3 regions of the Streptomyces platensis genome follow, and region 3 is predicted to be linked to each of the others. Evidence: riboswitches for the same ligand, from Rfam matches in the RefSeq annotation. Region 3 holds a riboswitch; each other region holds the start of a gene.
What was found. Region 3 has a riboswitch for cobalamin ahead of CP981_RS26000 (ribonucleoside-diphosphate reductase subunit alpha). Riboswitches for the same ligand answer to the same signal wherever they lie in the genome.

Region 1: linked by a shared signal. The riboswitch ahead of CP981_RS09305 (cobalamin biosynthesis protein) and the one ahead of CP981_RS26000 (ribonucleoside-diphosphate reductase subunit alpha) in region 3 are both predicted to bind cobalamin.
Region 2: linked by a shared signal. The riboswitch ahead of CP981_RS11755 (SCO2321 family membrane protein) and the one ahead of CP981_RS26000 (ribonucleoside-diphosphate reductase subunit alpha) in region 3 are both predicted to bind cobalamin.

The regions. Positions count from the first base shown of each region.
Region 1 is NZ_CP023691.1:2,141,012-2,150,460, reverse strand. Features, by position in the region: gene CP981_RS09315 (putative cobaltochelatase) at 1-1,257, opposite strand, end outside; gene CP981_RS09310 (cobyric acid synthase) at 1,313-2,884, opposite strand; gene CP981_RS09305 (cobalamin biosynthesis protein) at 2,994-4,076, opposite strand; cobalamin riboswitch at 4,230-4,379, opposite strand; gene CP981_RS09300 (hypothetical protein) at 4,583-5,020, shown strand; gene CP981_RS09295 (caspase family protein) at 5,026-7,650, shown strand; gene CP981_RS09290 (extracellular solute-binding protein) at 7,647-9,050, shown strand; gene CP981_RS09285 (hypothetical protein) at 9,098-9,334, opposite strand; gene CP981_RS09280 (inorganic phosphate transporter) at 9,359-9,449, opposite strand, start outside.
Region 2 is NZ_CP023691.1:2,697,257-2,706,705, forward strand. Features, by position in the region: gene CP981_RS11745 (aldehyde dehydrogenase) at 1-1,188, opposite strand, end outside; gene CP981_RS11750 (Strvi_7410 family MBL fold metallo-hydrolase) at 1,487-2,569, shown strand; cobalamin riboswitch at 2,899-3,019, shown strand; gene CP981_RS11755 (SCO2321 family membrane protein) at 3,243-4,550, shown strand; gene CP981_RS11760 (SCO2322 family protein) at 4,550-5,248, shown strand; gene CP981_RS11765 (CbiQ family ECF transporter T component) at 5,245-6,411, shown strand; gene CP981_RS11770 (ABC transporter ATP-binding protein) at 6,408-8,036, shown strand; gene CP981_RS11780 (ECF transporter S component) at 8,033-9,055, shown strand; gene CP981_RS11785 (alpha/beta fold hydrolase) at 9,195-9,449, opposite strand, start outside.
Region 3 is NZ_CP023691.1:5,840,107-5,849,555, reverse strand. Features, by position in the region: gene CP981_RS26025 (extracellular solute-binding protein) at 1-1,067, opposite strand, end outside; gene CP981_RS26020 (GntR family transcriptional regulator) at 1,312-2,070, shown strand; gene CP981_RS26015 (DUF3311 domain-containing protein) at 2,268-2,528, shown strand; gene mctP (monocarboxylate uptake permease MctP) at 2,525-4,192, shown strand; gene CP981_RS26005 (Uma2 family endonuclease) at 4,260-4,847, opposite strand; cobalamin riboswitch at 4,976-5,128, shown strand; gene CP981_RS26000 (ribonucleoside-diphosphate reductase subunit alpha) at 5,288-7,720, shown strand; gene CP981_RS25995 (ribonucleotide-diphosphate reductase subunit beta) at 7,720-8,775, shown strand; gene CP981_RS25990 (hypothetical protein) at 8,888-9,449, opposite strand, start outside.

The DNA.
Region 1 (9,449 bases), 3.7 Mb from region 3:
CGGCGCGCTCTCGGGCTCGGGCTGCTCGGAGGCCTGCGGTGCCTGCGGGGCCTCCCGCTCCTGCTGGTGGGGGAGTTCGGCCTCCGGCGGCAGTGGGGCCTCCTCCTGCCCGCCGTCCTGCGGCGGCTGTCCGCCGCCCTCCGGACCGCCGCCGTCCGGGCCGCCCCGGTCGGGACCGCCGTCCGGACCGTCCGGCTCCGGATCGTCGTCGCCGCCCGTGCCCTCGTCCGCCCCGAACTCCTCCAGCGTCTGGTCGAGTTTGTCCTCGTCCAGGCCGGGGGCGTCGAAGGGATTGCGGCGCCGGCGGTGCGGCAGCGCCAGCAGCGCCGCCTGCCGCACGTCCTCCTCCAGGACGTCCGTCCGCCCCGCCCAGGCGGCCAGCGCGGTGGCGGTGCGCGCCATCACGATGTCCGCGCGCATCCCGTCCACCTCGAACGCGGCACAGGTCGCGGCGATCTGCCGGAGCGCCGCATCGCCCAGCGTCACCCGCGGCAGCAGCTCCCGGGCCGCGGCGATCCGCCCGCGCAGCGCGTCCTCCTCGGCCGCCCAGTCCGCCGCGAAACCGGCCGGATCGGCGTCGTAGGCCAGCCGGCGCCGGACGACCGTCACCCGCTCGTCGGGCTCGCGGGAGGCGGCGACCTCGACCGTGAGCCCGAACCGGTCCAGCAACTGCGGCCGCAGCTCGCCCTCTTCGGGGTTCATCGTCCCGACGAGCAGGAAGCGGGCCGCGTGCCGTACGGAGACCCCCTCGCGCTCGACGTACGAGGCACCCATGGCGGCCGCGTCCAGCAGCAGGTCCACGAGGTGGTCATGGAGCAGATTGACCTCGTCGACGTACAGGATGCCGCGGTGCGCGTCCGCCAGCAGGCCCGGCTCGAAGGCCTTCACGCCCTCCGACAGCGCCCGCTCGATGTCCAGCGCGCCGACCAGCCGGTCCTCGGAGGCGCCGACGGGGAGTTCGACCATCCGCGTCGGGCGCTCCTCGACGGCGCCGGTCTCGTGCGGCCCGTCGGGACAGCCCGGGTCGGGCGCGTCCGGGGCGCAGGCGAAGCGGCAGCCGCCGACCACGTCCACCGCCGGCATCAGCGCCGACAGCGCCCGGACGGCGGTGCTCTTGGCGGTGCCCTTCTCGCCTCGGACCAGCACGCCGCCCACCGCGGGGCTCACCGCGTTCAGCAGCAGCGCGAGCCGCAGATCGTCCATCCCGACCACCGCGGTGAAGGGGTACTGCGGGGTCGTGTTGTGCGCGGTCGTCATGCTGTGTCGTCCTCCATGTCGCCGTCGAACTCCGGATTCGTCGTGTGCGTACCCCTCATGGCGCCCCCGGAGGCACGAACGGCAGTCCCTCCGGCACCCCTTCCTCCAGCAGCCGCAACAGCGCGGCGGTGTCCGCGTGCTCCTCGATCAGATCGCCCAGCCGGTCCAGCTGCTCCTCGCGCAGCACGCCGAAACGGGTGTCGGGGGCCGGGACGAAGGCCCGGCCCGCGTCCGCCGCGACCCGCCGCAGGAAGGCCCGGCGGAAGCCGTCGCTCTCCAGGGAGCCGTGCCAGTGCGTGCCCCATACGGAGCCGGTCCGGCAGCCGTCCAGGAACTGTTCCTCTCCGCCGGTCACTTCGGCGACCCCGTGGTGGATCTCGTAGCCCTCCACCGGCTCGCCCAGCGCCTCGCCGGCCGGCCGCGCGAGCGTCTTCTCCGCCGCGAACCGCACCCGTACGGGCAGCAGCCCCAGCCCGTCGACCACGCCCGCCTTCGACTCGACCTCGTCCTCGATGCGCTCGCCCAGCATCTGGAAGCCGCCGCAGATGCCCAGCACCGGGCGCCCCCCGGCGGCCCGCCGGGCGATCGCGTCCGCCAGGCCGCGCTCCCGCAGCCATGCCAGCGCCCGTACGGTGCCCCGGGTCCCCGGCAGCACCACCAGGTCGGCGTCGGCCAGCTCCTCGGGCCGGTCCACGAACCGCACCACCACGCCCGGTTCGGCGGCCAGCGCGTCCACGTCCGTGAAGTTCGACATCAGCGGGACGGCACAGACCGCCACCCGCAGCACATCCGCCCCGTGCGGTGGTGCCACCACGCTCTCGCGCACCGCGCCGCGCAGCGAGACCCGCAGACCGTCCTCCTCGTCGATGCCGAGCCCGTGCGCGAAGGGCAGCACGCCCAGCGTCTGCCGCCCCGTGAGGCCGCGCAGCATCGCAAGGCCCGGCTCCAGCAGCGTCACATCGCCCCGGAACTTGTTGACCATGTACCCCGCGATCAGCGCCTGGTCCTCCTTGGACAGCAGAGCGGTGGTGCCGAAGAACGAGGCGAACACCCCGCCGCGGTCGATGTCACCGACCACCACCGCCGGGATACGGGCGGCCCGTGCGAGGCCCATGTTCACGATGTCGGTACGCCGCAGATTGATCTCGGCGGGACTGCCGGCGCCCTCACAGATCACCGCGTCATGGGTACGCCGCAGCTCCTGGAGGCAGTCGGTCACCGTCCCGAGCAACTGCTCCCGGCGGCCCGCGTACTGCGCCTCCCCTGGGGACGTCCCCCCGAAGTACCCCCGGGCGCTGAGCTCGCCCACCGGCTTCCCCAGCAGCACCACCTGGCTGCTGCGGTCACTGCCCGGCTTGAGCAGGACGGGGTTCATCAGCGCGGTCGGCTCCACCCGCGCCGCGGCGGCCTGCATCGCCTGGGCCCGTCCGATCTCCGCGCCCTCGCGCGTGACGAACGAATTCAGCGACATGTTCTGTGCCTTGAAGGGCGCCACCCGGACGCCCTGCCGGACCAGCCAGCGGCAGATCCCGGCCGTCACCACGCTCTTACCGGCGTCGGACGTCGTCCCGGCCACCAACAGGCCACCGCCGACCACCCCGCCGGCTGCCTTCAACCGCCCGTTCACCGGGTCCTCCTCCTGCGCTTCGGGTCACTACACCCGCCCACCCGCTCCGGGTCACTACACCCGCCCACCCCCCGAAGGGGGGTGGGCGGCGGGGAAAAAACGGACGGCCTCATACCGGCCCCGCCTCACGCCCGCGGACCGAGCCCGCCACCCGCCCGCGCCCCCCGGCCCCCCGAGCCGCCGCAGTCACCGCTCCCCGAGCCGCCGCTCTCCGAGCCGCCGCCGCCCGCGCAGCGCCGACCGCCGCCCGCGCCGCCACCGTCGTCACCAGTGCCAGCACGTTCACCCTGCGGGAGAGCCGCACCGCCCGTTCGATGTCCGGCACCGCCACCGGCGGCGCCGCGCCGTTGAGCACCGGACGGTCCTCCACCCGCCCGCCGTACGCCAGCCTGCCGCCCAGCCGTACGCCCAGCGCACCCGCGAACGACGCCTCCACCGGGCCCGCGTTGGGGCTCGGATGCGCACCGCCGTCCGCCCGCCAGGCCCGCAGCGCACCGCGCCGGTCGGGGCCCGCGAGCACGGTCAGCGCGGCGGTCAGCCGGGAGCCGGGCCAGCCGGCGAGATCGTCGAGCCGGGCCGCGGCCCAGCCGAAACGGCGGTAGCGCGGCGACTTGTGCCCCACCATCGCGTCCAGGGTGTTCACCGCGCGGAACGCCACCAGGCCGGGCACTCCGCCCAACGCGCCCCATACCAGGGCGCCGACCACCGCGTCGGAGGTGTTCTCGGCGACGGACTCCACCACCGCACGGGCCATCTGCGGCCCGTCCAGCGCCTGCGGATCGCGCCCGCACAGATGCGGCAGCCGCTCCCGTGCCACGTCCAGATCACCCGCCGTCAGCGCCCCGCCGACGGCCCGCGCCTCCCGGCCCAGCGAGGTGCCGCCCAGCACGGCCCAGACCGTCGCCGCGGTCAGCGCGATCCCGGCGCCACCACGGAGCGACAGCGGAGCAGCGGGAGCGCCGCCCCGCACGGCGCGCTGCAGCAGCGCGGCACCGGCGGCGGCCCCGCCCGCACACAGCACGGCATGAGCCGCCCCGTAACCGCGGTGGTCGCGCCACAGCCGGCGCTCGACGGCACCCGCGGCCCGGCCGAACGCGGCCACCGGATGGCCGCGCCGCGGATCCGCCGCGATCAGGTCGCCGAGAAAGCCGAGGGCCGCGCCGTACACATATCCCGCGTGTTCGCCGCGCATCGGGTCAGACCGCCGTGCGGGCGCGTCCGTGACGTCCCGCCCGGGCCCGAAGGAGCCCTGCGGCAGCGGGCAGTGGAGATCTCAAGGGGCGGCCGGGCATGGCGGTATGTCCTCACTCAGGGTCCGCGCCCTGGCTCGACGTGACGGCGACCAGAGTCTCCTGGCTCCCGGATCGGCGTGTCCTCCGGCCTTCCAGTCCCGCGTACGTCATCCGACGTATGCGAGGCGGACCGTGGCCTTCGCTGGAGGAACGCTCCCCGGTGACAGTGGCGGGACCGCGCCGGATTCGCACCGGACTTCCTCTGCTGTCGCCGATTGGCTCCGGCAGTCCACCACGCCCCGCGAACGCCGTCAACTCACCCTTGACCTGCGACGCTGCCCTGTGGCAGGCGCTGTGGTGCACGCCACAGCGTGGCTGAGGGGTCACGGACGGTTGCCCGCACACCTGATCCCGCGTCACTATCTGGTGCACGGCGGCGAAGGGGCCGCCGGAAGGGGGCCGGGGGATGCCGCAGCGCGCTGACCGACATGAGATCCGTATCAGGATCACGGGCACGAACAATCCTGAGCAGGACGTCGAGGACCTCAAGGCGTGGCTGGAGCGCGAGCCCTGGCTGAACCGGCGGTCGCACGAGTGGGAACTGAGGCCGGCGGGGGAGCGCGACGACGGCCCCGGCGACATGGCCATCGGCGTCGACGACCTGATCCTGGTCGTGGTCGGCGCGGTCGCCGCCGAGATCACCAAGAGCATGGGTATCGCCCTGCGCGAGTGGCTGCGCCGCCGCAGGGAGGAACGCGACACCGGCGAACGGCCCGCCGTGGCGGTCGGCGGCGGGGACGGCGAACTGCGCGCACTGGGCGAGCCGGGACCGGGCGCCGCGGCCCCCGAACGCCCCGATCCCGGCAGCCCGGCGAGCGGGGGCACCAGCACCGCCGGGGACTGAGCCGGATGTCCGAATACGACGCACGGGGCAAGGTCAACCGGGCGCTGCTGATCTGCGTCGACGACTACCGGCATCTGCGGCCGCTGCCCGCGGTGCGGGACAACCCCGGGGAACTCGAACGCGTCCTGCTGGCCCCCGGCACCGACCTCTTCACCAAGGGCGAGGTCGTCATCTGCCGGCCCCAGGAGCCCTGGGAGGTCGAACAGGCCCTGGACGCCGTCACCCAGGAGGCCCGCGGGCTGCTGCTGGTGTACTTCTCCGGCCACGGCCGGGTGGGGCGGGACGGCGGCAATCTCCAGCTCATGGTCGGTGCCTCGGAACGGCGGCACAAAACCGTCTCCTGGCAGGACACGGTGCTGTCCTACCTGGACAACGCGCGGGCCGACCGGATCGTGATCGTCCTGGAGTGCTGTTACGCCGGCAACGCCGGGGAGGCCTTCCACGCCTGCCGCACCCCCACCTCGCTGCTGATGGCCGCACAGCCCAACCGCCGGATCTTCAGCGGCGAGGAGCCCACCGGCGGCAGTGTCTTCACCCGCGCCCTGCGGCAGATCCTGGAACAGGGCATCCCCGGCAAGCGGTTCGTCACCTTCGAGGACCTCGTCCGGGAGCTGCGGGCCCAACTGGCCGGCGAGCGGACCCCGATGGGCGACGTCTGGGAGCCCCGCTCGGCCAAGCAGAACACCGTCGACGACGTCATCCTGTCCTTCGCCACCCCCGGGATCCGGCCGCCCACCCCGCTGCGGATCCGCTTACGGCGCCGGCTGAACACCTCCTTCCGGCACTGGTTCCGGATCCTGATGGTGCTGGCGATCATCGCCGTACCGGCCACCGCGGGCATCGTCCTGCTGAACCTCCCGGGCGCGGCCGTAGCCTGCCCGCCCGCCCTCGAACTGCGGCTGCTCACCACCCCCGAGGCCGAACCCGCGCTGCGCCAGGCGGCCTTCGACTACGAGATGTCCGCCGCCAACACCCGGCCCCTCAGCGGTGAGGGCGACCTCCCCGACGGCTGCCGGCGCGCCCAGATCACCGTCTACTCCGCCGCCAAGGACCAGGTCGACCAGGGCTTCGCCGCCGCCGGCCGCTGGCAGGGCGAGGCCCACGGCACCGGCAAGGACGGGCCGGACGACAAGGGCATCGACCCCCTCTACCGGCCCGGACCCCAGCCCGACATCTGGATCCCCGAATCCACCGCCGACTACTACGAGGCCCGCCGCGGGATGCCCGCCAAGGGCTCCCCGGCGACCCTGCACTACAGCGCCCCGGTCGCCTACACGCCGCTGGTCGTCGGCATCCCGGCACACCGCCGGCTGGACGACGTCGAACCGGCCGGCGCCTCCTGGCGGGAACTGCTCACCGGCACCGACCGCACCCACCGCGACCTCCGGCTGCTGCGCCCGAGCCCGGTGCTCTCCGGCACCGGACTGCTGCACACCCTCGGCCTCTACCTCGCCCACGACGGCTCGGACGCCGCCTCCTCCGGCGCGCCCGACCTCACCCTCGCCCGGCACGCCGAGGAGCGGCTGTCCGCCCCCGGCAGCCAGTACGCGGGCAGCACCGAACTGCTGTGTTCGCTGCGCCCCGACGCGGACGCCGCCGGCTCCGTCGACCGTACCCGGTCCGCGCCCCTGGTCTCGGAGAAGTCCCTCGCCGACTACAACCTCGGCCGGGCCACCGGCAGTTGCCCGGCCCTGGACGCCCCGCTCCCGCTCCGCGACCGCTACGTCGCCTACTACCCCCGGCACGTCCCCGCCCTCGACCACCCCCTGATCCGGGTCGACTGGCACGGCACCAGGGACGCCACCCCACGGCAGGCCGCCGTGGCGGGCTTCGCGACCTGGCTGCGCGCCGCGGACGGCGGCCAGCGCACCCTCACCGCCCAGGGCTACCGCGGTGTGCACGGCACCGGCCCGGGAGCGGGCTCACCGCTGCTCGACAGCCGCGCGGACATCAGCCTCCTCGCCCCCACCGTCGCCTTCACAGCGGGCCCGGACCAGGTGTCCCAGGTGCTGGACGGCTACGACAAGGCCCAGAAGTCCAGCCAGGTGCTGATCCTCCTCGACACCTCCACCTCCATGGCCGACGGCGGCCGGCTGCCGACCGCCGTGCGCGCGGCCGGGCGCGTCCTGGAGATGGTCGGCGCACGCCACACCTACGGCCTGTGGGCCTTCCCGGACCGTGCGCACCCCACCGACGCCGACGCGGTGCGCGAGCTCGTCCGGCCCGGCAGCGCCGACCCGGCACCGGGCCGGGCCGCGCTGAACCGGATCGCGGGCGGCGAACTCGTCGACCACGGCGCCGCGATGGAGGAGGCGCTGACCCGCGCGGTGCGCCGGATGAAGAAGTCCCCGGCCACCAACAAAGCCATCGTGCTGATCCTCGACCAGGACGACGGCGCGGGCCCGGAGCGCGCGGCGGGCGTGGAGCGGACCCTCGGCACCCTCGTGGAGGAGGGCCCCGAAGTGCCCGTCCTGGTGCTGGCGCTGGGCAAGAACGGCTGTGACACCTTCGCCCTCCAGCGGCTGGCCGACGCCTCCCACGGCCAGTGTGTGCCCGGCGGCCCGCAGGCCGTCGACACCCTGGCCGGCCGGATCGCCTCCATCGGCACGGCCACGAAGGGGGACCGATGACCGCGCCACGCACCGCCGCACCCGCCGCCCTGGCCTGTCTCGCCCTGACGCTCGCGGCGAGCGGCTGCACGCCGGGGGAGCAACTCGTTCCGGAGAAGGGCGCGATCGTCCTCGCCACCGGCAGCGACCTCAGCAGCTCGGGCGTCCGCCAGGACCTGATCCACGACTGGGAGCGGCGCACCGGCCGTACGGTCCGGATCGTCAAACTCCCGGACACCGCCGACGGCCAGCGCAGCCAGCTGCTGGCGGCGGGCCAGTCCGGCAGCGGCGGCTACGACGTGCTCAACCTCGATGTCGCCTGGACCGCGGAGTTCGCCGAGGCGGGCGTGATCCGGCCCTGGGCCACGGCCCTGGACGGCGACTTCCTCGACAGCGTGGCCAAGACGGTGGAGTACGACGGCAAGGTGTGGGGGGTGCCCTTCAACACCGACGCCGGGCTGCTCTACTACCGCAAGGACATCCTGCGCGCGTACGGCCACGGCGCCCCGTCCAACTGGGGCGAGCTGAAGGACGTGGCGACCGAGGTGGCGCAGGACTACAACCGCGAGGCCGCCCGGGACGCCGCCACCGGCCACAAGAAGCAGCGGCCCAGGATGTACGGCATGGTCGCCCAACTGCGGCCCTACGAGGGGCTGACCGTCAACACCCTGGAGTCGGCCTGGGTCAACGGCGGCGACCCGGACGCCACCAGTTTCACCAAGGGCGAGCAGATCGGCGCGCTCCAGCAGGGCATCGCCGACCTCAAGGTCCGGCTCGACTCGATCATGCCGCACGAGGCCACCACGATGGACGAGACGGAGAGCCGCCGCTGGTTCGCCGACGGCCGCGCGCTGTTCATGCGCAACTGGCCGGTCGAGTACGCCTCGGTCGCCGAGAAGCTCACGCCCGGCGAGCAGTTCGACGTCACCCAGCTGCCGGCCCGCCCCAGCGACGGCAAACGGATGTCCGTGCTGGGCGGGCAGAACCTCGCCCTCGCGGCCGGCAGCACCCGGCTGGCCGGCGCCCGGTCCCTGATCGAGGCGCTGACCGGCCCCGGGAGCGAACGCTGCCTGCTGGAGCGGGGGTTCGCGGCCACCCGCGACTCGGCCTACCGGGACGCGGCCACGGCACCACACTGCCCGCTGCCGCCCGGCGACGCGGAACGCGGTGAGCACGGCGCCACGGGACGGCCGGAGCCCCGGCCCGACCCCCGCACCCTGCACGCGGCGCTGATGGCGGCCGCACCGCGCCCGCGCAGCGCCCACTACCAGACCTTCAGCAAGGTCGTACAGATCGGGGTGTCCGCCTACCTCAACGGCCCCGGCGGCACCGCCATCGCCGACCGGCTGGCCCGGCAGGCCGATGACGCGCTCGACGGACGCGGCGGACAACGGACGAGGCGCCCGGCGGACGACGGCTGATGCCGGGGTCCGCCGGGCGCCTCACCCGGTCCGTCGTGGCGGCGGCGTCAGCCGGCCACGATCAGATAGATGCCATAGGCCACCGCCACCGCGCAGAGGCCGAAGGCGGCCAGCGCGCCGGCCCGTGCGCCCGCAGCCGGTGCGGCGACCGCGGCGGCCGCACCCTCCTGGCCCGCCTTGCGGGACGTGCCGGCGATGCCGACGGTGAACAGGCCCACGATCCCGACCGTCACCACGAGGGTCACGCCGAAGACCTGGCCGAGAGCTGCCCAGTCGATGCTCATGGAGTTTTCCTTAGGTGATGACAGCTAGCGGGTGACCGTCGCGGCCTTGGCGCGCGGGGTGGTGGAGGTGTCGGCGCCGGATGCCTGGGCCGGAATCCCGGCGGCTTCCGGGGCG
Region 2 (9,449 bases), 3.1 Mb from region 3:
CGGCAGCAGACAGATGACCGGGCCGAAGATCTCCTCACGGGCGATCCGCATGGAGTTGGCGACCTCGCCGAAGAGGGTCGGTTCGACGTACCAGCCCGTGGTCTGTCCCTTGGGGCGGCCGCCGCCGGTCAGCACCTTGGCGCCCTCCTGCTGTCCGAGCGCGATGTAGTCCAGCGAGCGCTGCTGCTGACGGCGGGCGACCAGCGGGCCGACTTCGGTGGCCGGATCCAGCGGGTCGCCGACGGTGAGCGCCGAGGCCGCCGCGGTGAACCGCTCGGCGATCTCGTCATAGTGGCTGCGCGGGGCGAGGATCCGCGTCTGGGCCACACACGCCTGGCCGTTGATCATCCAGGCGAACGGCACGATACCGGCCACCGCCGCGTCCAGATCCGCGTCCGGCAGGATCACCGCCGCGGACTTGCCGCCGAGCTCCAGCGTGACCCGGCTGAGGTTGCGGGCCGCGACCTCCATGACCCGCTTGCCGGCCGCCACCGAGCCGGTGAACGACACCTTGTCCACGCCGGGGTGCCCGACCAGGTACTCGCTCACCTCGCGGTCCGCCGGCAGGATCGACAGCACCCCCGCCGGCAGCCCGGCCTCCGTCGCGATCTCCGCGAGCAGATACGCGTCCAGCGGGGTCTCCGGTGACACCTTCAGCACCACCGAGCAGCCGGCCAGCAGCGCCGGCGCGAGCTTGGCGGCGGCGGTGAACTGCGGGACGTTCCACGGCACCACGGCCGCGACCACCCCGGCCGGTTCCCGCCGCACCAGCAGCGGGCCCAGCACCCCGCCCCGCCGCTCCTCGAACGGGAAGTCGCGGGCCACCGTGAGCGCCGCGTCCCACACCAGCATCGCGGCCAGCGACTGCACCATGACGCCGGAGGTGAACGGGGTGCCGTTCTCCGCGCTGATGACCCTGGCGATCTCCTCGCTGCGGGCCGCGAAGGCGTCCTTGATACGGGTCACCACCGCGATCCGGTCCGCCAGCGGGGCGTTCGCCCACACCCCGGACGCGAAGGACGTACGGGCCGTGGCCACCGCACGGTCGACATCGGCCCGCGAGGCGTGCGGCACCCGGCCGATGACCTGTTCGGTGTGCGGCGAGACGACCTCGATCGTGTCCCGGCCGGCCGGATCGACCCACTCACCGCCTATGTAGAGCTTTCCGTGCTCGACGAGGTCGCTCATCGCTGCCGCCTCCTGCGGGTCGGCCGCCTGTCCGGCGGTCCCTGCCGGTTCGCTGTCGTTGCCGGTTCGCTGTCGTTGCCGGCTCGCTGCTGTTGCCGAGGTGCCTCGGGCGCGGTTGCTGACGAGGCATCAGGCCACTCACTTCAGGAACTGATACCAGTTCTACTTGGAGGAGTCCACGACACCGACCGAATCCCAACTCGCCCTGCCGGACCGGATACTTCAAGCCGCTTTGAAACCAGTTCTAGTTATAGTGAGGCCGGGTACCGGGTGTATGCCACACCGAGAGGGGACCGGGATGACCGCGCAGGTGACCGACCACAAGGGCGGGGTGTGGAGCATCGCCGTTCCCATCCCGGACAACCCCCTCGGCCACACCCTCGTCCACCTCCTGGAGACCGACCGCGGGCCGGTGCTCATCGACACCGGCTGGGACGACCCGGATTCCTGGGACACCCTCGTCGCCGGCGTCACCGCCTGCGGGTTCGCCCTCACCGACCTGCACGGCGTCCTGATCACCCATCACCACCCCGACCACCACGGTCTGTCCGCCAAGGTCCGGGAGGCCTCCGGCGCCTGGATCGCGATGCACGCCGCCGACACCGCGGTGGTCCGCCGCACCCGCGCGGCCGAACCGGGCCAGTGGCTCGATTACCTGCTCGCCAAGCTCACGGCGGCGGGCGCACCGGACGACCATCTGGCGCCCCTGCGGAAGGCCCGCGCCACAGGGAACGGCCGGAAACTGCCCGGTCGGCAGGCCGCGCTGCCGGACCGCGGCATCGACCCCGGCGAACTTCTCGACCTGCCGGGACGCCGGGTACGCGCCATCTGGACGCCCGGCCACACCCCCGGCCATGTGTGCCTCCACCTGGAGGAGGAGCACCCCTCGGCGCGGACGCCCGGCTTCGGCCGGCTGTTCTCCGGCGACCACCTCCTGCCCGGCATCACCCCGCACATCGGCCTGTACGAGGCCCCGGACGCGGAGGGGAGTCCGCCCGGCCCGCACGGCATGGAGAGCTCCGGGGAGGACGCCGACCCCTTGGGCGACTATCTCGACTCCCTCGAACGCGTCGCCCGGCTCGCCCCCGCCGAGGTACTGCCCGCCCACCAGCACGCCTTCACCGACGCCGGCGGCCGGGTGCGCGATCTCATCGCCCACCACGAAGAGCGGCTGGCCCAGCTCAAAACCCTGCTCCAGGAACCGCGCACCGTCTGGCAGCTCGCCATGGCCATGGAGTGGAACCGCCCGTGGGAGCAGATCCCTTACGGCTCCCGCAATATCGCTGTCTCGGAGGCCGAGGCCCATCTGCGCCGTCTGGTGAAGCAGGGGCGTGCGGAGTGGGTGCCGGGGTCGGATCCGGTGCGGTATCAGGCGGTGTGAGGGGGCGGCCTTCTCGCGTTGCCGCTGTCCCGGTTGGTCCGGCTTGTTGCCGCTGTGTGCCGGGGGCCGCGGGCGGGAGGGGAGTCCGGGGCGCGGTCGGGGGCACGGTCGGGGCACGGTCGGCCGGTGGGCAGCCGGTTCGGTGACCGGCTTCCGGTCCGCTCGTGCCCGGATCCCATCCGTCCCGCCGGTACGAGGCTCCCGTCCGTCCCGCCCGTGCCTGGATCCCGCCCGTGCCCGGCGCCGGGGCGCCCGCCCCGTGCGCGGCTCGCGCGCCGCTCCGCCCGGCTCGTGCCGGATTTTGTCGGCTCGTACGTGCGAGCGAGCGCCCGTCGGGTGCCGGTTAAGGTGTGCGGGACAACTTCATCCGTACCCGATCGGGGGAAGCCGGTGGAAATCCGGCGCTGACCCGCAACCGTGAGGACGGCCCGCCCGTACCGCGCCGACTGGCCGGAAGGACGGCCGTACGAGCCGGAGCACCCGAGGGGGCACGACCAAGGCTCCCGCCACCGGAACCGTCCGCCACAGGGACGGCCGGTGCGCGGCACCGTCGAGGTATACGGAGCTGAGCCCGGTGCCACCGCGTCCGCGATCCAAGGGGATCGTCGCGCGGGCGGTCGGCCGAGCGCGGCTGCGTCCATCGCCGCGACCCGACCCGAGAGGCACCGACCCGATGGCCCCCATGGCTTCCATGGCTCACCAGGCCCCCCTGACGCACCCCGTCGCCTTCCTGGCGCGCCGCGCCGCCACGGCGCTGGCGGCCGTGGCGGTGCTGGGCGCGGCCGCTGCCCCCGCCGCGTACGCCGACGCCGCCGACGCGTCCGCGTCCCCCAAGAAGCTGCCGGACGGCCTGTACGGCACCAAGGATCCGCAGTACGACGGGGTGTGGCGGCAGTCGCTCGCGCTGCTGGCGCAGGACACGGTGGGGGTGCGGCCGGCCGCGTCCGGTGTGCGCTGGCTGGTCGGGCAGCAGTGCGCCGACGGCGCGTTCACCGCCTTCCGCGCCGAGCCCGGCAAGCCCTGTGACGCCAAGACCATGCGGGACACCAACCAGACGGCCGCCGCGGTGCAGGCGCTGGCCGCGCTCGGCGGGCACAGCGACACCGTGAAGAAGGCCGTGGGCTGGCTGAAGTCGGTGCAGAACGACGACGGCGGCTGGAGCTCGATGCCCGGTTCGCCCAGCGACGCCAACTCCACGTCCGTGGTCATCGGCGCACTCGCGGCGGCGGGCGAGAAGCCGCAGTCGGTGACCTCGAAGAAGGGCGGCAAGACCCCGTACGACGGGCTGCTCACCTTCCAGCTGGGCTGTGACGCGAAGGAGGGCGAGCGCGGCGCGTTCACCTTCCAGCTCAAGGGTGCCGCCCCGAACGCCGACGCCACCGCGGCGGCCGCGACCGGAGCGCTCGGCAAGGGCTTTGTCGTGGCGCCCGCGGACCAGCGGTCGGACACCCCGGTGAAGCCACTGAGCTGCAAGGACGGCGGGGACGCGAAGAAGGACGATCCGGAGCGGGCCGCGGCGGGCGGTGGCGCCTACCTCGTCGCGCAGCTCGACAAGAACGGGCAGCATCTGCTCTCCGCGATGCCGGGCGCCGAGAAGCAGCCCGATGTCGGCAACACCGCCGACGCTGTCGTGGCGCTGGCGGCCGGCGGGCACGGTGCCGCTGCCGCGAAGCCGCTGAAGTGGCTGGAAAAGAACGCCACGGACTGGGCCAAGCAGAACGGGCCCGCCGCGTACGCCCAGCTGGTGCTGGCCGCGCACGCCACCGGCACCGACCCGCGCTCCTTCGGCGGCACCGACCTGGTGGCCGCGCTCAACGCCACCGGCCCCAAGCCGGCCGCCGCGGCGCAGAAGGACACCAGGGACGCCGACGACGCCGCGGACGGTGGCGGCATCGGGGTGTGGTGGGTCATCGGCGTCGGCCTCGCCATCGGCGCCGGTATCGGGTTCCTGCTGAGCAGCCGTAAGAAGAATCAGCTCTGATGCGGCGTACCAGGATCGCCGGCGCCGTGCTGCTGGCCGGTACGGTCACCGGCCTGGCAGCCGGGCCCGCGCAGGCGCAGGAGTACCGCTACTGGTCGTTCTGGGACGGCAAGGGCGGCTCCTGGGCGTATGCCACCGAGGGGCCGGCCACCCAGCGGCCGGCCGACGGCGCGGTCGAGGGCTTCCGCTTCACCGTCGGCGCGGACTCCGCCGGGGCCGGTAAGCCGCGCCCGGCCGCCGACTTCGACGCGATCTGCCGCGACACCCCGGCCAAGGACGGCCGCAAGCGGATCGGCATCGTGCTGGACTTCGGCACCGCGGCGGACGCGCCCGGCGGCGAGCGGCCGCCGAAGGCCAGGACGGAGTGTGCGCAGGTGCCGGAGGACGCCTCGGCGGGCGAGGCGCTGGCGGCGGTCGCCCGGCCGCTGCGCTACGACGCCAACGCCTTGCTGTGTGCCATCGCCGGCTACCCGAAGGCGGGATGCGCGGAGGCGGTGAACGGGTCGAAGGACGGGGCGAAGGGGTCCGCGTCCTCCGCTGCGCCGTCCGCGGGAGCGGCGGAGGACCGTGCCGACGGGGACGGCGGGGGCGGTGGAAGCGGCGACGGCGGGCCGTCCGCCGGACTGCTCGGCGGGGCCGCGGCCGTCGTGGCCCTGGGTGCGGCAGCGGTGTGGCAGGCACGCCGCCGACGCGGATGAGCGCCCCGCAGGCGACCCGTACCACCGCGCTGCACGCCGGCGCCTGGTGGCTGTGGGCGCTGGGCCTGGCCACCGCGGCCTCCCGCACCACTAACCCGCTGCTGCTGGGGCTGCTGGTGGGGGTGGCCGGGTATGCCGTCGCGGCGCGTCGTACGGACGCGCCGTGGGCCCGCTCGTACGGCGCTTTCGTCAAGCTCGGGCTGGTCGTGATCGTCATCCGGCTGGTCTTCGCCTTCTTCCTCGGCTCGCCGATCCCCGGTACGCACACCCTCGTCACGTTGCCCGAAGTACCGCTGCCGGACTGGGCGAAGGGCGTCCGGATCGGCGGCCGGGTCACCGCGGAGGGCATGGTCTTCGCCCTGTACGACGGACTCAAACTGGCCACTCTCCTCATCTGTGTGGGCGCCGCCAACGCGCTCGCCAATCCGGCCCGGCTCCTGAAGTCCCTGCCCGGTGCGCTCTATGAGGCGGGCGTCGCAGTCGTCGTGGCGATGACCTTCGCCCCGAACCTGGTCGCCGACGTCCAGCGGCTGCGCGCCGCCCGCCGGCTGCGCGGGCGCCCCGACCGCGGCTTCAAGGCGCTCCTCCAGGTCGGGCTGCCGGTGCTGGAGGGCGCGCTGGAGCGCTCGGTGGCGCTGGCCGCGGCCATGGACGCACGCGGCTACGGCCGCAGCGCCCAAGTACCGCCCGCTGTACGCCGCCTCACGTCCGTGCTCACCCTCGGCGGGCTGCTCGGCGTCTGCGCCGGAACCTACGGCTTGTTGGGGGACACCGGCGGCGGCTACGGGCTGCCGCTGCTGCTCGCCGGGCTGGCGGCGGCGCTCGCCGGGCTGTGGCTCGGTGGCCGCCGCTCGGTGCGCAGCCGCTACCGGCCCGAGCGGTGGGGCACCCGCGCCTGGCTGGTCGCGGGCTCCGGCATGGCCGTCGCCGCCCTGATGATCTGGGCGAACGACTACGCGCCGGCCGCGCTGCATCCGCCCGCCGTCCCGCTCACCACCCCCGTTCTCCCTCTCTGGCCGGCCGTTTCCGTTCTCGTGGGGCTGCTGCCCGCGTTCGTCGCCCCGCTCCCGGCGAGCACGGACCGGGCCGGATCCCGTGCTGCGTCCCGTGAGCGTCGCCGTACCTCTGATGTCGATCCGTGTACGAAGGAGCCCACCCCGTGATCCGGTTCGAGCAGGTCTCGGTCACCTACGGCGATGCCACGGCGCCCGCCGTCCAGGGCGTCGACCTGACCGTCCCCGAGGGCGAACTGTGTCTCCTGGTCGGCCCCTCCGGTGTCGGCAAGTCCACCGTCCTGAACGCCGTGTGCGGCCTCGTCCCGCACTTCACCGGCGGCACCCTGCACGGCCGGGTCACCGTCGACGGCCGGGACACCCGCACCCACAAACCACGCGAACTGGCCGATGTCGTCGGCACCGTGGGCCAGGACCCACTGGCGCACTTCGTCACGGACACCGTCGAGGACGAACTCGCCTACGGCATGGAATCGCTCGGCCTCCCCCCTGAGGTGATGCGCCGCCGTGTCGAGGAGACTCTCGATCTGCTGGGCCTGGCCGAGCTGCGCGACCGCGCGATCACCACGCTCTCGGGCGGACAGATGCAGCGGGTGGCCATCGGCTCGGTCCTCACCACGCACCCCAAGGTCCTGGTCCTGGACGAGCCGACCTCCGCACTCGACCCCGCCGCCGCGGAAGAGGTGCTCTCCGTCCTCCAGCGGCTGGTCCATGACCTCGGCACCACGGTCCTGCTGGCCGAACACCGGCTGGAGCGCGTGGTCCAGTACGCCGACCAGGTCATCCTCCTTCCCTCACCAGGCGCGCCCCCGGTCATGGGCACCCCCGCCGACATCATGGCCGTCTCCCCCGTCCACCCCCCGGTCGTGGCCCTCGGCCGCCTCGCCCACTGGTCCCCGCTCCCGCTCTCCGTCCGCGACGCCCGCCGCAAGGCCGCACCCCTGCGCGAGCAGCTGACGGGAGTCCCCCCGCAGGTGCCGGGGAGGAGCCCAAAGGTCACGCCGGGAGCGTCGGATGCTGCCGCGGAGGTCTCGGGGCTCGGTGTGCGCCGGGGGCGGACCGAGGTGCTGCACGGGGTGGATCTGACCGTGCGGGGTGGCGAGACGGTCGCTCTGATGGGACGTAACGGCGCGGGGAAGTCCACCCTGCTCACCACCCTCGTCGGAATGCATCAGCCGTCGTCCGGCACGGTGCGGGTCGGTGGCGCCGTCCCGCACCGCACCAGCCCCCGGGACCTCCTGCGGCATGTCGGGCTGGTCCCGCAGGAACCTCGTGACCTCCTCTACGCCGATACGGTCGCCGCCGAGTGCACCGCGGCCGACCAGGACGCGGGCGCCCCCGCCGGCAGCTGCCGGGCTCTGGTCGCCCGGCTGTTGCCGGACGTCCCGGATTCCGTACACCCCCGTGATCTGTCCGAGGGCCAACGGCTCGCCCTTGCCCTCGCGGTCGTGCTGACCGCCCGTCCACCACTGCTCCTTCTCGACGAGCCCACCCGCGGCCTGGACTACGCCGCCAAGGCCCGTCTGATCGAGGTGCTGCGCACCCTGGCCGCCGAGGGCCACGCCATCGTCCTGGCCACCCATGACGTGGAACTCGCCGCCGAACTGGCGCACCGCGTCGTCATCCTCGCCGACGGCGAGATCGTCGCCGACGGTCCCACCGACGAGGTCGTGGTCTCCTCTCCTTCCTTCGCCCCGCAGGTCGCCAAGGTCCTTGCCCCGCTGCCCTGGCTGACGGTTCCCCAGGTGGCCCGTGCCCTGGAGGCCCTCGCATGACCGTGCCCCCACCCCGCCCGGAGGGCCTCGGGCCGGCCTCCAGCCCCGGCTCCGGCTCCGATCCCGGCACCGACTTTGCTCCCGGCTCCGGCTCCGAACCCGTCTCCGATCCCGGCCGCACCAGGGCGGGCGCCGATTCCGGCTCCGGCCCCGGCAGCCCCGGCCCCAGCTCTGGCCGCCCCGGCGGCGGCCGCCAGGCCCGTGCCGTGCGGCTCGGTCCACGCTCCATCGCCGCGCTGGCCCTGATCTCGGCCATCGGCGTGATGGCCTTCGGCTGGCCGCTGCTCGCCGACTCCGCCTCCGGGCTCGCCCATTCCAAGGACGCGCCCTGGCTGTTCGCCGCGCTGCTGCCGATGCTGCTTGCCGTTGTCGTGGCGACCATCGCCGACACCGGCCTGGACGCCAAGGCCATCGCCATGCTCGGCGTCCTGGCCGCGGCCGGGGCCGCGATGCGCCCACTGGGCGCGGGGACCGCCGGTATCGAGCCGATGTTCTTCCTGATGGTGTTGTCGGGTCGGGTGCTCGGGCCCGGGTTCGGGTTCGTACTGGGTTCGGTGGCGATGTTCGCGTCGGCACTGCTGACCGGCGGTGTCGGCCCGTGGATGCCGTTCCAGATGCTGACGATGGGGTGGGTGTCGATGGGCGCCGGCCTGCTGCCGGGGCCCGACCGGCTGCGCGGCCGCGGTGAACTCGCCGTGCTCGCCGCCTACGGAGCCGTCTCCGCCGTCCTCTACGGCCTGGTCATGAACCTCCAGGGCTGGCCCTATATCGCCGGCCTGACCTCAGGGGTCTCCTTCGTCCCTGGCGACCCGCTCGACCAGAACCTGGCCCGCTATCTCGCCTACTGCCTTGCCACCTCCCTCGGTTGGGACCTCCCCCGAGCCCTGGTCACCGTGATCCTCACCTGCACGCTCGGGGGCACCGTCCTCAGAGCGCTGCGCCGTGCCACCCGCCGCGCGGCCTTCGACGTCCCCGCGTCCTTCACTCCCGATCCGCCCCGAGAAGCCGCCTCCCGGTGAGGTCGCCCCGGGTGAGGTGACCGACCCCGGCCCCTGCCTCCCCTCTGCCCCTGCCCATGCCCATGCCCGTGCCCCTGCCCCTGTCTGGGTCGGTGATCGTCGGTCGTCTCGCCGGACGCCTCTCACCCCCAGAACCGAATCAGCGGGCGGCCGGCAGTGCGCGGGCGATGGACGGCGCCGAGCGCAGGAATGACTTGTAGTGGTCGGCGTCGGCACCCTGGTCCACGACCGTGGCCTTGGCTCCGTGGTCGGCCAACTGCCGGCCGCAGCTGCGGGTGTTCTCCATGGCGACGTCCCGGTCGCCGGTGGCGGAGTAGAGGGTTATTCGCACATCTCGGCCCGGCTTCCAGTCGCAGGTGCGGTCATTGGCGCGGAGCATTTCCAGCAGAGCCCC
Region 3 (9,449 bases):
TGTGCGGCATCGGCCAGGTCAGGGGACTTCGGGGCCCAGCCGGATTCCTTCACCATCTGCCGGTCGTTCTGCTTCGAGAGGGCGACCTTCAGGAATTCCTTGGCGAGTTCCTGGTTCTTGCCCATTCCGGCGACGGCGAAGTTGGAGCCGCCGAGGAAAACGCCCTCCGGCTTGTCCTCGGTCTCGCCGGGGATGGTGAAGAAGCCGATGTCCTTCTTCATCTTCGGATTGGCCTTGAGGGCGGTGGCGGCCTCGTAGCCCATGGCGATGAGGGCGCCGGTACGCCCCTTGGCGAAGACCTCGGCCTGCTGCGGGGTCGCCTCGTCCTTGTTCTTGGGGGCGGTGCTGAAGGCCTGGTACTGCTTGTAGATGTCCATGGCCTTGGCGACCTTGGGGTCGCCGAGATTGGAGACCCACTTGCCGCCCTGCCGCTTCACCAGGTCGGCGCCGGTGCCGAGGGTCAGACCATCGAAGAAGTACCAGTTCTGGCCGGGGAGATACAGCGGCTCGGCGTCGGTCTTCTTCTTGATGGTGGCAAAGGCCTTGAAGAGCTCGCTGCGGGTCCGGGGAGTTCCCTTGAGCCCGGCCTCGGCCCAGATCTTCTTGTTGTACATCACCACCCGGTTTCCGGCGAACCACGGGAGCGCGTACTGCTTTCCGTCCACGAGCGACGCCTTGTTGAAGGCGTCATTCCAGTCGGCGCCGATCTCCTTCTTCAGATCGCCGACTTCGGCCAGGGCACCGGCCTTGGCATAGGCGGCGGTCTGGGTGTTGCCGATTTCGACGACGTCCGGCGGGGTGTCCTCGGAAAGGGCAGTGCTCAGCTTCTGCTGAATGCCGTTCCACTGCTGGACCTTGAACTCGACGGTGGCGCCGGTCTTCTTCTTGAACTGCGCGGATACCTGCTCGGTCCACTGCGCCGGATTCGAACCATTCATCACCCAGACGGTCAGCTTCTGGCCCTTGAAGCCGTCCGCACCCGTCTTCGTGCCGCCGCCGGACCCACAGGCAGTGACACCCACCAGCATTCCCGCGACCGCCGTCGCCGCCATGAGTCCACGCTTCATTGCGCTCTCCCCCCAAAGGCCGGGTGTGTGGTCTTTAATGGTTTAGACCAGTGCCCGCAGCTTGGCCTAGACCTTTAGGGGTGTCAAGGGTGTATAAGAGTCGCTGTCAGGTCCGTTACCGGACCGACATCCGGCGGGCCGGGGCCTGTAAGGGAGCGCGGGAAACCCACCCGTGCCACGATGTGAGCCGCTACGTACGGAGGCGCCGGTGACGGCAGCACGACAGGAGTCGGAGAGGCGGGTCATGGACACGGACGGGGGCAGCAGTACCGAGAGCGGCGGCACGCGGACCGCACGGGTGCCCAAGTACTACCGGCTCAAGCGGCACTTGCTGGAAATCACCGAGACCCTGCCGCCCGGCACCCCGGTCCCGCCCGAACGGACCCTCGCCGCGGAGTTCGACACCTCGCGCACGACGGTGCGTCAGGCCCTCCAGGAGCTGGTCGTCGAGGGCCGGCTGGAGCGCATCCAGGGCAAGGGCACCTTTGTCGCCAAGCCCAAGGTTTCCCAGGCCCTGCAACTGACCTCCTATACGGAGGACATGCGGGCCCAGGGCCTGGAGCCGACCTCCCAGCTGCTGGACATCGGCTATGTCACGGCGGACGACCGGCTCGCCGGACTGCTGGACATCGCCACCGGCGGCCGGGTGCTGCGCATCGAACGGCTGCGGCTGGCCAGCGGTGAGCCGATGGCCATCGAGACCACCCATCTGTCGGCGAAGCGCTTCCCCGCGCTGCGCCGGAACCTCGTCAAGTACACCTCCCTCTACACCGCGCTGGCCGAGGTGTACGACGTCCGGCTGGCGGAGGCCGAGGAGACCATCGAGACCTCCCTCGCCACCCCGCGCGAGGCCGGTCTGCTGGGCACGGATGTCGGACTGCCGATGCTGATGCTCTCCCGGCACTCGCTCGATGCGCAGGGGCAGCCGGTGGAGTGGGTGCGCTCGGTCTACCGCGGCGACCGCTACAAGTTCGTCGCCCGGCTGCGGCGCCCCACGGACTGACCCACGACCCGCGCCGGGCGGAGCGCGTTCCGCCCGGCCTTCCCGCTGCCCTGCCACGCCCGGAAGGGCAGCGGCGCAGGTCGCGGCCGGGTGGATTCTTGATACCGATATGCGGACAGCTAGTGACGCGTACCACTGCCCTGCCATAGATTTCCAGCCGATCGCACAGGAGACAGCCAGGGGACGGAGCCACGGTCATGACCCAGTCAGCCGCATCACCGGTTCGCAGACAGGTCGTCACGCCCACGCGTGTGGTGGCCGGGCTCTGCCTGATCGCTCCGTTCGTGGCGATGCTGTGGGTGAGCTCGTACGCCAAAATCGAGCCGACCCTCATCGGGATCCCGTTCTTCTACTGGTACCAGATGCTGTGGGTGCTGATCTCGACCGCGCTCACCATGCTCGCCTACAAGCTCGTGCAGCGTGAGCAGCGCGCCCGCAAGGGCGGTGCGGACCAGTGACTCCCACGAGCGCGCTCGCCGCTTCCCAGACCCAGGGCGTCAACGGCGTCGCCCTGGCCGTCTTCATCTTCTTCTTCCTGGCCGTGACGGTCATGGGCTTCCTGGCCGCCCGCTGGCGCAAGGCCGAGCAGTCCGCCAACCTCGACGAATGGGGGCTGGGCGGCCGCAGTTTCGGCACCTGGGTGACGTGGTTCCTGCTGGGCGGGGACCTCTACACCGCCTACACGTTCGTGGCCGTCCCGGCGGCGATCTACGCGGCGGGCGCGGCCGGATTCTTCGCCGTGCCGTACACGATCCTGGTCTACCCCCTCATCTTCACGTTCCTCCCCCGCCTGTGGTCGGTCTCGCACAAGCACGGCTACGTCACCACCTCCGACTTCGTCCGCGGCCGCTTCGGCTCCAAGGCCCTGTCGCTGGCCGTGGCGCTCACCGGCATCCTGGCCACGATGCCGTACATCGCCCTCCAACTGGTCGGCATCCAGGCCGTCCTGGACGTGATGGGCATCGGCGGCGGGGAGAACACCAACTGGTTCGTCAAGGACCTGCCGCTGCTGATCGCGTTCGCCGTGCTGGCCGCGTACACCTACTCCTCGGGGCTGCGGGCGCCGGCGCTGATCGCGTTCGTCAAGGACGGGCTGATCTACCTCGTCATCGTGGTGGCGATCATCTACATCCCGATCAAGCTGGGCGGCTTCGACTCGATCTTCGACTCGGCCGGCAAGGCGCTGGCCCAGCCCGGTGCCGTCCCCGGCAAGCCGCGCGGTGAGCTGGTCAGCGGCCCCAACGCCCAGTGGGCGTACGCCACCCTGGCGCTCGGCTCGGCGCTGGCGCTCTTCATGTATCCGCACTCGATCACCGCGACGCTGTCCTCGCGCAGCCGCAATGTGATCCGCCGCAACACCACCATCCTGCCGCTGTACTCCCTCATGCTGGGTCTGCTGGCGCTGCTCGGCTTCATGGCGATCAAGGCCGGCACGGACATCCAGGGCAACCCGCAGCTGGCCATCCCGCAGCTCTTCGAGGACATGTTCCCGAGCTGGTTCTCCGGCGTGGCGTTCGCCGCGATCGGTATCGGCGCGCTGGTGCCCGCGGCCATCATGTCGATCGCCGCGGCCAACCTCTTCACCCGCAACGTCTACAAGGACTTCCTCAAGCCGGACGCCACGCCCGAGCAGGAACACAAGGTCGCCAAGCTGGTCTCGCTGCTGGTGAAGGTCGGCGCGCTGGTCTTCGTCCTCACCATGGACAAGACCGTCGCGATCAACTTCCAGCTGCTGGGCGGCATCTGGATCCTCCAGACCATGCCGTCCCTGGTCGGCGGCCTCTTCACCCGCTGGTTCCACCGCTGGGCGCTGCTGGCCGGCTGGGCGGTCGGCATGCTCTACGGCACGCTCGCGGCCTACGGCGTCGCCAGCCCGACCCAGAAGCACTTCGGCGGCTCCAGCAAGGAGATCCCCGGTATCGGTGAGATCGGCTACATCGGTCTGACCGCCTTCGTCCTGAACGTCGTGGTCACCGTCGTCCTGACCTTCGCCCTCAAGGCCGCCAAGGCCCCCGAGGGCATCGACGAGACCAGCCCCGCCGACTACACGGCGGACGCCGGTGACACGGGCGTCGCCGCCGAACTGCCCCCCGCCACGGCGGAGGCACCGGCCGGGCACTGAGCCAAGCCCGCCACCGGGCCGTCGCATCCCTCCCGGGGACGCGGCGGCCCGTTGCTGTGCGGGCGGGTCAGTTCACCCAGTCCTTCAGCTGCTCGGTTTCGAGCGTGATGCCGACGGGGTCGGGGAGGTGCAGCGTTTTGCCGAACGGCACGGTGTGGACGGTCTCGTAGCGGCCGTCATCGGGTTCGCTGTGGACGACCATCCGGCACTCCTGGCGGTCGATCAACAGATAGAGCGGGATACCGGTCTTCGCGTACGCGAGGGGCTTCTCCACGCGGTCGCGCTGGTCGGTGTCCGAGTCGTGCGAGGTGACTTCGACGACCATGAGCACCGGGTCGGGGTCTGCCCATTCCCCCTGGCCCACAAAGGCGTCGCACGGCACGAGGGAGGCGTCCGGACGGAGGCGGCCCTTTCGGTAAGTCTCCGCCTTCAGGCCCTGGTTCGGATCGAGGAAGAGCTCCGGCCTGTGCTGCATGCAGATGCGAAGCAGCCACTGGATGATGCGTCCGTGATCCCCGTCCGGCGTCGCCTTGCTCTTGACCTTCCCGTCGATGAGTTCCAACCGCGCGCCTTCTTCCAGGCGGGCGAGTATCCGGGCGGCCTCTTCGAAATGCTCGGTCTCCATGATGTGCGGACGGTCGGCGAGCGCGGTCATGAGGCCTTCTCCTTCTTCCACGGGACGGAACAGGAACGCGCCTCCGACGATAGCCGAGGCCACTGACAGACACTGTGTGATCACTCACGACACACTAGATGTGGGGGTGCACTTGAGGGGCCACCCCCACATGTATGCTCGTCCTCGCTGTCGCCGCAGGGGAATCCGGTGGGAATCCGGAACTGTCCCGCAACGGTGTAGGAGCGCGCTCGGCCGGGCGGATACCGGCCCTGGGCGCGTGCCCGTGTAGTCCGAGGACCTGCCGACGGTACGTCCGCACCGCAAGGGGTGCGGTCGTCGATACGTCCGGGCCCCGAGGGTTGGGCCGGTGGACGCCGCGTGGTGTGCCCGCGCACCCCTGCCGTCACGGGGTGCCGCATGCTCGCGTGCGCCCGTCGCGCCCGCCCCTCCCGGCCCCGCCGAGTGAGGGAGAGCATCGCGTGACCATCGCGCCAACGGAGCCCGCGTCAGACGCCGAGGCCGTGCCGCCCGTGGTGGCCACGCCTCCCGGTACCGCCGACGGCGGTCCGGGCGAGGACGGGCCGGGTGTCGCCCTGCTGCGCACCCTGACCCAGCTGACCGAGGACCTGACCGCGACCGACCCCGGCAAGGTGGCCGCCGCCGCCCTGCGCGGCCGGCACGCCGGCTCCGACGAGGCCGAACTGCGGTCGCTGGCCACCGATGCCGCGGCCGGTCTGATCGGTGACGAGCCGCAGTACTCCAAGCTCGCGGCGCGGCTGCTCACCCTCGCGATCTCGGAGGAGGCGGCCGGACAGGGGGCGGTCGCCTTCTCCGCCTCCGTCGAGGTCGGCCACCGCGAGGGGCTGATCGCCGACGAGACCGCGGAGTTCGTCCGGGCGCACGCCGCCCGGCTGGACGCGCTGGTCGACCGGGCGCTGGCCGACGGCGCCGACGACCGCTTCGGGTACTTCGGTCTGCGCACCCTGCACTCGCGCTACCTGCTGCGGCACCCCACCACCCGTCAGGTCATCGAGACCCCGCAGCACTTCCTGCTGCGGGTGGCCTGCGGCCTCGCCGAGGACCACAGCGAGCGTGCGCTGGACGACGTGGCGGAGCTCTACCGCCTCACCAGCTCGCTGTCCTACCTGCCCTCCTCCCCCACCCTGTTCAACTCCGGCACCCGCCACCCGCAGATGTCGTCCTGCTATCTGCTGGACTCCCCGCTGGACGAGCTGGACTCGATCTACGACCGCTACCACCAGGTCGCCCGGCTCTCCAAGCACGCCGGCGGCATCGGCCTCTCGTACTCCCGCATCCGCGCCCGCGGTTCGCTGATCCGCGGCACCAACGGGCACTCCAACGGCATCGTGCCGTTCCTGCGCACCCTGGACGCCTCGGTCGCGGCCGTGAACCAGGGCGGCCGGCGCAAGGGCGCGGCCTGCGTCTATCTGGAGACCTGGCACGCGGACATCGAGGAGTTCCTGGAGCTGCGCGACAACACCGGTGAGGAGGCGCGCCGTACGCACAACCTGAACATCGCGCACTGGATCCCGGACGAGTTCATGCGCCGGGTGGAGGCGGACGCCGACTGGTCGCTGTTCTCGCCGTCGGACGCCCCGGAGCTGGTGGACCTGTGGGGCGACGAGTTCGACGCCGCCTACCGGAAGCTGGAGGCCGACGGCCGGGCGCTCAAGCAGATCCCGGCCCGGGTGCTGTACTCCCGCATGATGCGCACCCTGGCGCAGACCGGCAACGGCTGGATGACGTTCAAGGACGCCGCCAACCGCACCGCCAACCAGACCGCCGAGCCGGGCCAGGTCGTGCACTCGTCCAACCTGTGCACGGAGATCCTGGAGGTGACGAACGACGGGGAGACCGCGGTCTGCAACCTGGGGTCGGTCAACCTCGCCGCGCACCTGGGTGACCACGGTGAGATGGACTGGGAGCGGCTGGACGCGACCGTCCGCACGGCCGTCACCTTCCTCGACCGCGTGGTGGACATCAACTTCTACCCGACCGAGCAGGCCGGGACGTCCAACTCCCGCTGGCGCCCGGTGGGTCTGGGCCTGATGGGCCTCCAGGACGTCTTCTTCCGGTTGCGGCTGCCCTTCGACTCGCCCGAGGCGCAGGAGCTGTCGACCCGTATCTCCGAGCGGATCATGCTCGCCGCCTACGAGGCGTCCGCCGACCTCGCCGAGCGGCACGGGCCGCACCCGGCGTGGTCCGCGACCCGCACCGCCCGCGGCGTGTTGCACCCGGACCACTACCCGAACGCCGAGCCCCGCTGGGCGGACCGCTGGGCGGCGCTGCGCACCCGTATCGCCGCCACCGGGATGCGCAACTCGCTGCTGCTGGCCATCGCGCCGACCGCCACCATCGCCTCCATCGCGGGCGTGTACGAGTGCATCGAGCCGCAGGTCTCCAACCTCTTCAAGCGCGAGACGCTGTCCGGTGAGTTCCTCCAGGTCAACGCGTATCTGATCGAGGAGCTCAAGGCGCTGGGGCTGTGGGACGCGCGGACCCGGGACGCGCTGCGCGAGGCCAACGGCTCGGTGCAGGACGTCGAGTGGATCCCCGCGGAGATCCGGGCGCTGTACCGCACCGCCTGGGAGATCCCGCAGCGCGCGCTGATCGACATGGCCGCGGCCCGTACGCCGTACCTGGACCAGAGCCAGTCGCTGAACCTGTTCATGGCGTCCCCGACCATCGGCAAGCTCAGCTCGATGTACGCCTACGCCTGGAAGCGCGGCATCAAGACGACGTACTACCTGCGTTCGCGGCCGGCGACCCGGATCGCCCAGTCCGCCCGCGGTGGCGCCGCCGCGACCGCGCCCGTACCGCAGCAGGCCACCGACCCCGAGGCGGTCGCCTGCTCCCTGGAAAACCCCGAGTCCTGCGAGGCCTGCCAGTAATGACCACCGCACCGGAAACGAACGCCGCCGCGGCCCACACCGCCACCACCGGCACCAAGAACCTCCTGGACCCGGGCTTCGAGCTGACGCTGCGCCCCATGCGGTACCCGGAGTTCTACGACCGCTACCGCGACGCGATCAAGAACACCTGGACCGTGGAGGAGGTCGACCTCCACTCCGACGTCGCCGACCTCGCCAAGCTCTCGCCGGGCGAGCAGCACATGATCGGCCGGCTGGTGGCGTTCTTCGCGACCGGTGACTCGATCGTCTCCAACAACCTGGTGCTGACGCTCTACAAGCACATCAACTCCCCCGAGGCGCGGCTGTACCTGAGCCGTCAACTCTTCGAGGAGGCCGTGCACGTCCAGTTCTACTTGACGCTGCTGGACACCTACCTCCCCGACCCGGACGACCGCGCCGCCGCCTTCGCGGCCGTGGAGAACATCCCGTCCATCCGGGAGAAGGCCCAGTTCTGCTTCAAGTGGATGGACTCGGTCGAGAAGATCGACCGGCTGGAGTCCAAGGCCGACCGGCGCCGCTTCCTGCTCAACCTCATCTGCTTCGCGGCCTGCATCGAGGGGCTGTTCTTCTACGGCGCCTTCGCGTACGTGTACTGGTTCCGCTCGCGGGGCCTGCTGCACGGGCTGGCCACCGGCACCAACTGGGTCTTCCGCGACGAGTCCATGCACATGGAGTTCGCGTTCTCGGTGGTGGACACCGTCCGCGAGGAGGAGCCCGACCTCTTCGACGACAAGCTGGAGCAGCAGGTCACCGACATGCTCAAGGAGGCCGTCGAGGCGGAGCTCCAGTTCGGCCGCGATCTGTGCGGTGAGGGCCTGCCGGGCATGAACACCGCGTCGATGCGCGAGTATCTCCAGTGCGTCGCGGACCAGCGGCTCCAGCGGCTCGGCTTCGCGCCCGTCTACGGCTCGGAGAACCCGTTCTCCTTCATGGAGCTTCAGAACGTCCAGGAACTGACCAACTTCTTCGAGCGCCGGGCCTCCGCCTACCAGGTCGCCGTCGAGGGGTCGGTCTCCTTCGACGACGACTTCTAGTCCGGTAGTCCGGCAATCCAGGCGAAGGGGCCTGCCCGCGGCGCGATGCCGTGGGCGGGCCCCTTTGCCTGCCTCCACTCACGTCCTTCCGGGAGGCGTTCACCCTTGGGCCCTAGGCTGGATCCGTCCCCTTCGAGAACAGGGCCGCGCGCACGACCGACGGGTAGGGCGCGTTCATCGCCTGATGGCCGAGAGCCAGCCCGGCGACGGCGCCGGTGATGCCGATCACCCAGCGCCAGATGCCCGTGAGGTCGAAGGTCAGCAGCGCGGCGCAGCCGATGAGCACCGCGGCGAGAAGCGGCACGGCCGGTGGCACGTAAAGCAGCCAGACGGAGTGCGGGTCCCACAGCCTCAGAGCGCGCGGCTCGCCGTTGCGCTCTGCGGCCTTTTCGACGGCGACACCTTCGGCGGCCATCATCTGCGCATCGTCGGCCTTGAGCATCCCGTGCATCACCCAGCCGTCGTCGGACACCAGCGCCGCCGGTGTGGCACCCCCGGAGAACCGCCCGCCGTCGGCGCCCTGGCGCGCGTCCCAGCACAGCCACAGATACTGCCCCGTCACGGAAGCGGGGACATGGTCCGCCAGGACAGTGGCCAGGAAATGCGCGGTGCGGGCTGACCCGGTGACAATTTTCAAGCAGGGCTGCTCGCTGTCACCCCGCCGCCAGAAATCA